One region of the Clostridium tanneri genome, then DNA from elsewhere that is predicted to be linked to it. Evidence: predicted binding sites of a transcription regulator. Region 1 holds the regulator's gene; the other holds the start of a gene.
The links. The regulator NrdR, encoded in region 1, represses ribonucleotide reductase genes. The targets are predictions, from matches to a motif close to CACNANATNTNGTG.
Positions count from the first base shown of each region.

Region 1 (4,224 bases):
ATGCACTATCTATTTCCGCTTTAACTTCTGAGGCCTTTGAACTTCCAATCTGTATAGCCGCTGAAGACTCCTGCATTGTAGCTGAAATTTCTTCTGATGTTTCTGAAATTCTTTTAACCCCTTTATGTACCTTAACAAATAAATCATTTATGTCCTTTGTGGAGTTAACTGTGTTTCCGCTTTCTTCCTTGACGCAACAAATAATTTTTTCTACGCTGTCTATAGCACTATTTAGAGCATTTCCAGTTTGTCCAAATTCATCTTTCCTTTTAATTTCAATCCTATGAGAAAGATTGCACTGCGAAAGCTTATCTGCGTATTTCTTAATTTTAAGTAGAGGCTGCTTTATAGATTTAGAAATCAATAATCCTACCACGATTCCAATACAAATAAAAATAATAGTTATTATAATAGATTGATACTTTAGTTTATCCGCTGGATAAAATATTTCATTTTTAGATATGCTCATCGCTAAAAACCATTCCATATTAGGAATTGGCGCATAAGCCATAAACCTTTCTGCACCACCTTTTAAATAATATCCAGAGCCTGTTTCTCCTTTCATCATCTTACTTTCTAATTCTGCTAGTGCTTTTAAAGACGGATCCTTACTCAAGTTATGAACAGTATTGTCCTTATTTAACACTAATTTTAAATCCTTATGTGCAACCTTTGTTCCCTGTTTATTTATTATAAAGCAATAACCGCTATTTCCAACCTTTGTCTTTTGTACTATTTCGTTAAGCTTTCCCATAGACATGTTAGATTGTAAAACCCCTGAAACATTTCCCTCTTTATCTCTTATAGGAACTGCAATAGCTATAATTTGTTCTCCATCAATATTAGTTACAGGATTAGATATGGAAGCTATACCCAAAAAAGCTTTTCTTAAATATTCTGTGTTTTTCTCTTTATTTAAAAGATCTATTTGGGACTTAGAACCATTTGGGAAATGTATTATTCCATTAGGTTGTAACACATTCAAGCTTATGTAGTTCAAATTTTTACCTTGAGCTTCTAATACAGGTATTTGATCTTCAATATTCATAGATTGAATTTCCGCTCTTTCAGCAATTTGTTCCATAGCTTTCAATTCCTGCTGCAAAGTAGAGTTTATTAATTTTGCTGCCTCGGTAGCCCTTGATTGAAGTGATGAAGCAATTGTTCTTTCTAAGGCTTTAGAAGAGCTTTGGTATGAGATTATGCCTAAAGTACCACAGACGATAGTAAGCAGTAACGCAATCTGAATGGTTATCTTTGCTCCTACACTACTTGTAAAACTTTCACTTAATCCTTTGGTCCATCCCCTTATGCCCACATAAATCCAATTTTCTTTTATTGTTTTAGGTATATTTTTTAAAAAGTTAACCCCTAAACAATTTTTCACAACTATCCCTCCTAAAATTATTTAACTTCTCAGTTAAATTTATATTATAAAGTTCGAACTTTCCAGTATTTTCTTACAAATATTATAACAATATATTATTTGCTTAGCATTGAATAATAGCTTTTTTAACTTATATTTAACTTATGTTAAATATAAGTTAAACACCCTAATTTAATGAAAAAAATTATTATTTAAATAACTATATATTATTTAAGTTAATTATAAAAAAAGTGCTATCAGATTTATTGAAACTCAATAAACCTAATAGCACCTTTTTATGTTAAGCTATTTTTACCTTACCTTAAAGAAATCATATATTTTCATACATTAGCTGCCGTAATTCTGATATAACTTTAATCTTATAATGCTCTACTTATTTCCCAGTAAACTTTTAATTTCTTCCATGAAAGTATTGATATCTTTAAACTGTCTGTATACAGATGCAAATCTAACATAAGACACTTCATCCAAATCCTTGAGACTCTCCATTATCATTTCACCAATATACTCAGACTGAACTTCTGTCATCATTTTATTACTAATCTTTTTTTCTACTTCATCTGCAATATTCTCTATTTGCTGCCTCGAAACAGGCCTTTTCTGACAAGCTTTTATTAATCCATTTATTATTTTTGTTCTATCGAAGTATTCTCTATTCATGTTTTTCTTTATAACTAGTATAGGCACATTTTCAACTTTTTCATATGTAGTATACCTTTTCGCACATTCCAAACATTCTCTTCTTCTTCTTATAGACATATCATCTTCAGTTGATCTTGAATCTACTACCCTGCTTTCTAAATAACCACAGTAAGGGCACTTCACATCTCTTCACGTCCTTCTAAATATATTATCCTTTTTAAATTTACGCCTATAATAATTATACACATTTCAGTGGTAAATTCTATAGTTTAGTAGATTTTAATTAATTTTATAAATCTAACCTTTTGTACATCCACTTATTCCTTCAACATAAACTCTCCTCCATCTATAAGCAAAACATCAACACCTATCTTCTTTACATTTTCCCAAGGAACTTCTATATCTTCACTTTTCCCAAACCAAGACATTTTTTGAGATGGTAAAATAATAGATATAATCTTATATTCATCACAATCAATTTTTAAATCTTTTATAAATCCTAATTTTGTTCCCGTATTTATATCTATAATTTCCATTGCCCTTAAATTTCCTAAAGAATATAAAGATTTTTCTTCATCCATTTTTATCCCTCCAAGTTTTCTCAGTTAAAATTAGCCTTTCAAGACTTCTTCGCGATAACTGCTCAGTAAATAATATGCTTATATTCTTTTAATAATTCATAAAAAATAAAAACCGAGAAAAGTATACTAATATCGTCATATTAGTATACTCTCAGTTTTTATCCTAAAATTAAATATAAGTACGATTATTACCAAGGCTATACATATTTTCTCATATGTCTTAAGGCAGTTTTTTCTAACCTAGAAACCTGAGCCTGGGATATGCCTATTTCATCTGCTACCTCCATCTGAGTTCTACCATCAAAGAATCTCAAGTTGAGTATAAGCTTCTCCCTATCATTTAATTTTTTCATAGCCTCCTTTATAGCTATGTTCTCTAACCAGCTATCATCTAAGTTTTTGTTGTCACTTATTTGATCCATTACATAAATTGCATCTCCACCGTCATGATAAATAGGTTCAAAGAGAGATACCGGATCTTGAATAGCATCTAATGCAAATACTACTTCCTCTCTTGGCACTTTCAACTCTTTAGCAATTTGAGATATTGTAGGCTCCTTATTATTTTCGCCTATAAGTTTATCTCTAACTTGCAGAGCCCTATAAGCAATATCTCTTAGAGATCTGCTCACTCTTATAGAGTTGTTATCTCTTAAATACCTTCTTATCTCTCCTATAATCATAGGAACGGCATAAGTAGAAAACTTTACATTTTGATTTAAATCAAAGTTATCAATGGCCTTAATTAATCCTATACAACCAACTTGAAATAAATCATCAACATTTTCTCCTCGGTTGTTAAATCTTTGGATAACACTTAATACCAGTCTCAAATTACCCTTGATAAACTTTTCCCTTGATGAGTAGTCTCCACTCCTCATCTCCATTAACAGTCCTCTCATCTCATTTTCCTTTAATACTGGTAATTTGGCAGTGTTAACTCCACAGATTTCAACTTTATTAATTATCATAAAGTCATCAGCCCCTTTAGAATATATAGCATTTTAATTATTTCCTAAGTAGGGCTTTTTTATACTAAAGACAACCTTATAACATTTTATTTATTTCTTTCTTTAATCTTTTTATTATTCTTTTTTCTAATCTGGAAATGTATGATTGAGATATACCAAGCATATCAGCAACTTCTTTTTGTGTTTTTTCTCCTTGACCGCCTAACCCAAATCTTAGATTTACTATTTCTTTTTCTCTAGCACTTAACTTTTTCATTGCTACCATTAAAAGTTGCTTATCAACTTCATCCTCAATGAGGTTATAAACCACATCATTATCTGTACCTAATATATCTGATAATAGTAGTTCATTCCCATCCCAGTCAATATTTAAAGGCTCATAAAAGGAAATTTCGGCTTTTACTTTGCTATTTCTTCTTAAATACATAAGTATTTCATTTTCAATGCATCTAGATGCATATGTAGCTAATTTTATTTTTTTCTCTGGATCAAAGGTGTTAACAGCCTTAATTAAACCTATAGTTCCTACTGATACTAAATCCTCTACGTTTACCCCTGTATTTTCAAACTTTCTTGCTATATATACTACTAATCTTAAATTCCTTTCTATTAACGTAGATCTTACACTCTCCTCACCAGTTAC
Region 1 covers NZ_JARUJP010000007.1:125,167-129,390, forward strand. The annotation lists gene P8V03_RS08055 (methyl-accepting chemotaxis protein) at 1-1,387, opposite strand, end outside; gene nrdR (transcriptional regulator NrdR) at 1,757-2,212, opposite strand; gene P8V03_RS08065 (YlmC/YmxH family sporulation protein) at 2,347-2,610, opposite strand; gene sigG (RNA polymerase sporulation sigma factor SigG) at 2,808-3,581, opposite strand; gene sigE (RNA polymerase sporulation sigma factor SigE) at 3,658-4,224, opposite strand, start outside.

Region 2 (4,224 bases), on a different contig from region 1:
TTCTTCTCCGTGAAGATATGTTCCACAATCTCTACAATATCTTATGTGAAAATTTATTCCTATATAGCTTATATTCGTATTATTATAAGCATAATTTAGTATATCCATAATAGTCTCTGGAGATGGGTAATCATCTATCTCTATATAACTTATATGTCCCGCATTACACAGCTTATGGTAAGGTGCCTCTATATCTATTTTGTCTTTTATTGATATAGGATATCCTACTGGTATATGATATGAATTTGTGTAGTAATCCTTATCAGTTACACCAACTACATTGCCAAATATCTTTCTATCTTGAAGTATAAATTTTCCGCTGAGTCCTTCTGCTGGGGTTGCATAACAACTCCAATTTAAGAGAGTCTCTTCTGTTAATCTGTCAGTGTATTGTCTAATATGAGATACTATTTCTATTCCTAATTCCCTAGCTTTTTCATCTTCTCCATGATGTTTTCCAACTAAAGCAGTTAGAGTCTCTGCAAGGCCAATAAATCCAATTGACCAAGTTCCTTGCTTTAGTATAGGTTCAATTGAGTCCTCTAATAAAAGATTTTCTGCTCCCTTCATTAAGCCCTGTCCCGCCACGAAAGGTAAATCTTTTACTCTTAGTCTTTTTAGAATTTCATATCTGTGCATCAAGGATTCTTTAGCTAATTGAAGTTTACTATCTAATAGTTTAAAAAACTTATTTATGTCCTTTTTTGCCATAAGACCTAATCTAGGTAAATTTATAGTAGTCGGAGCGATATTTCCTCTGCCCTTTGTTCCTGGTTCTCCATTTACATTTGAACAAACATAAGTTCTACATCCCATAGTAGCAGGTATTACTCCTTGGTCATAGTAATACTTATTAAAATCTGCATCCAGATTCATGAATGTAGGATTCATCCTCTTAGCTGCTACTCTACAGGCTAATTGGAATAAATAATAATATTGATCTCCTTGCTCTGCATTTACTCCCTTTTTAACTCTAAATATTATATTTGGAAATATAGGCTGTTCACCATTTCCTAAACCTTTTTCATATTCCTTTAAGAATACTTCACAAACTAGAGCTGCATCTTTTGAGTCTGGTATTCCTATATTAATAGATGAAAATGGCACCTGGCTTCCAGCCCTTGAATGCATGGTATTGAGGTTATAAACTATTCCCTGCATAGCCTGCTCTATAGTTCTCTTAAGCTTCTTCTCTACCATGAGGTTAAGTCTTTCTTCTTCTACTCCTAATTCCCTTAATTCTTTTATCAATTCCTGTCTAGTAGGCTCTACGAATACACCCATATCATTGTCAAAATCCGGGTGAGATTGTCCACCAAACATATCATTTTGTGTAGATTGCAAAAGTATGCATGAAAGCTCTGCAGCTGATTCTATTCTTCTAGGTGTTCTAATAGTTCCATATCCTGTATTAAAACCTCTTTCTAGTATTTCCCTAGTTGGAATATGTAAGCAGTTTGTAGTTAAATTATAGCTATCAAGATCATGATAGTATACATCTCCATTCTCATGAGCCTTAGAAAGATACTTTGGCATATTGGATAGATTATGCCACTTATTTGATTCACTTGCGATTCTTAGCAGTTTGGAACTAAAGTTGTTTCCGACATTAGCATTATCTCTATCTGTCTCTACACCTATTTTCTCTATAGCTTTCATTAAATCAGATTTTATCTCTCTTATTTTAGTTCTTTCTTTTCTATAGTAAGAATAAGCAATACCTATTTCTTTATGGCTATTTTCCAAAAGGATTGTTTCAACAATATTTTGAATTTCCTCTACATTAATTTCAGTTATATTAAGTTCCTCTATTTGTTTTATAGTTTTTTTAGTTAGATCTATGAAGTCACTTTCTTTTAAGTCATATCCTATTTCTTCAGAAGCTCCCTTTATGGCATTAGTTATCTTAATTGAATCAAATTCGACCTTTCTGCCATCTCGCTTCACAACATGTAGCATATTACATACCTCCGAACTACCATATATTGTGCTAGACACTTTGCTATTATACTATGCAAAATTTTTTTAAGCAATTTTGAAATTAATATTAAGAATATATTACCTCTCGTTAGTCTTATTTACCTTTATATTATTTTGTTTTTTATTGCAGTATGAGATTTGCTATTTAGTGAATAATTCGTAAAGAATAAAAACACACTATTATTGAGGTGATATGAAATGCTTGGAAAAATAATTGACATAAATCTTTCGGACGCTTCTGTAAATTTTCACGATGGAAGGACAATAAATATTGATATTTATCAATTACCAGCGGGAGTTAGAGTTGGTGACACTGTAAATATTCAAACAGGTTCCATGAGAATGGTGAATTATAACTCTGCTCACTTATTTTAAGGTTGTAAAAGCTTGTAATAGTAAAATAGAACTAAGAAAGCACATCGGCTTTCTTAGTTCTATTTTATTCTACTATTATAGCATTTACAGGACAACTTCCCTCTGCTTCTTTTGCTGAATCTACTGCATTTCCAGGAACCTCATCTACAACTGCTTCTGCCTTTCCATCATCATTCATCTGAAATACCTCAGGACATACTGACGGACATAATCCACATCCTATACAAGTCTCTTGATCAACTACTGCTTTCATCTGTATTCCTCCTAGTATATTTAATATTTGAACTTTATATATTTATTGTTATCAAAACAGTGTTTATTTATTATAAAAATAAATAAAGATATATAATATTTTTTTAATATTATATATCCTTATTGATATAACTTATTAATGAGCTTTTCCCTTGAAGTTATCTAGCAATATGTCATACTGTCCTGATTCCATTATATAACTTTCTACTTTGCCATTTTCCATACTTTCTACTAAATCTAAGTTTATTGGTAACTCAGCAAGTAAAGGCAATCCTATATACTCTGCTTGTTCCTCTGCTGATTTTTTACTAAACACTCTTATTTTTTCTCCACATTTTCCACAGTTAATATAAGACATGTTTTCTACTAAACCTATTATATTTACATTCATCTTTTGAGCCATTATCACTACTTTTTTAACTATCATTGATACCATGTCCTGTGGTGTAGAAACTATAACCATACCTTGAAGTGGAATCTCCTGCATTATAGTTAAAGCTATATCCCCTGTTCCTGGAGGCATATCTATAAGAAGATAATCCAACTCTCCCCACTCAGTATCTGAATACATTTGTTTTAATGCACCAGTAATAACAGGGCCTCTCCAAATCACTGGCTGCTCTTCTTCATCCGTTAACAGGTTTAAAGATATAACCTTAATTCCTGATGACGTCTCTACTGGTGAAAATTTCACATCTTTAGTATCTGCAACCTGTTTTATATCTGCTCTTTGATTATTTATTCCAAAAAATCTTGGCATTGATGGTCCTGTGATATCGCCATCTAGTACACCAACACTATATCCAGCCTTTTTTAGCTGAACTGCTAGTAATCCAGTAACTGTAGACTTTCCAACTCCACCTTTTCCACTTATAACTCCAATAATATTCTTTATGTTTCCATACTTAGGAACTGTCTTAGAACAACTTGTTTCATTGCTATTACAGCTTCCCTTACTAGGACATGTATTACAGTTTCCCATTTAAATATTCCTCCTTTGATTTACAAGTAAATACTATCATGCTAAACACTTGAAAATTTATAATATATAGTTAACTCAATTATAACACTACATTTTACATTATAAAAGTAAGAACACCCATTAAAACCCATCAGGTTTTTCCTCAGAAACCTTTATGCTCCACCTACCATTCTCATATTTATCAAATACATAAAACTTTTTCTCACTTTTCTCATTTTTATCCCAAAAAGTAATTATAGATTTATATAATGTGGATTTATATCCTTGAGTCTTTATTGTAACCCAAACATCATAATTTTCCTTGTCCTTATCTGCAATTTTAACACTCTTAAACTTATTGTTTAGATTATTCTTAAAGTCCTCTAAGTCAGTAGATAATATAAACTTTCCTGATTCCACATCATCTCTTAAGTTTATACCTACATTTGTATTTCCTTCCTTACCCTTTAGGTATTGACTCAAAGCATCTATTATAGAGCTATAATACACCTCACTAAAATCTTTTGGTTTTCTTATTGTCCAAAAACTTTTTATTATATCGTTATCTATTCTTTTAGATACGATATATATTTTATTATCACTATAAAGGTTTCCTGATTCTTTTTTATCTAGTCCAGCTACATAGCTAAATTTAT
Region 2 covers NZ_JARUJP010000020.1:37,782-42,005, reverse strand. The annotation lists gene P8V03_RS14955 (anaerobic ribonucleoside triphosphate reductase) at 1-1,959, opposite strand, end outside; gene P8V03_RS14950 (DUF3006 domain-containing protein) at 2,179-2,355, shown strand; gene P8V03_RS14945 (ferredoxin) at 2,420-2,608, opposite strand; gene P8V03_RS14940 (Mrp/NBP35 family ATP-binding protein) at 2,744-3,589, opposite strand; gene P8V03_RS14935 (YhfM domain-containing protein) at 3,710-4,224, opposite strand, start outside.
Region 2: P8V03_RS14955 (anaerobic ribonucleoside triphosphate reductase) is a predicted target of NrdR. The motif match lies at 1,977-1,990, and genes of this name have one in related genera.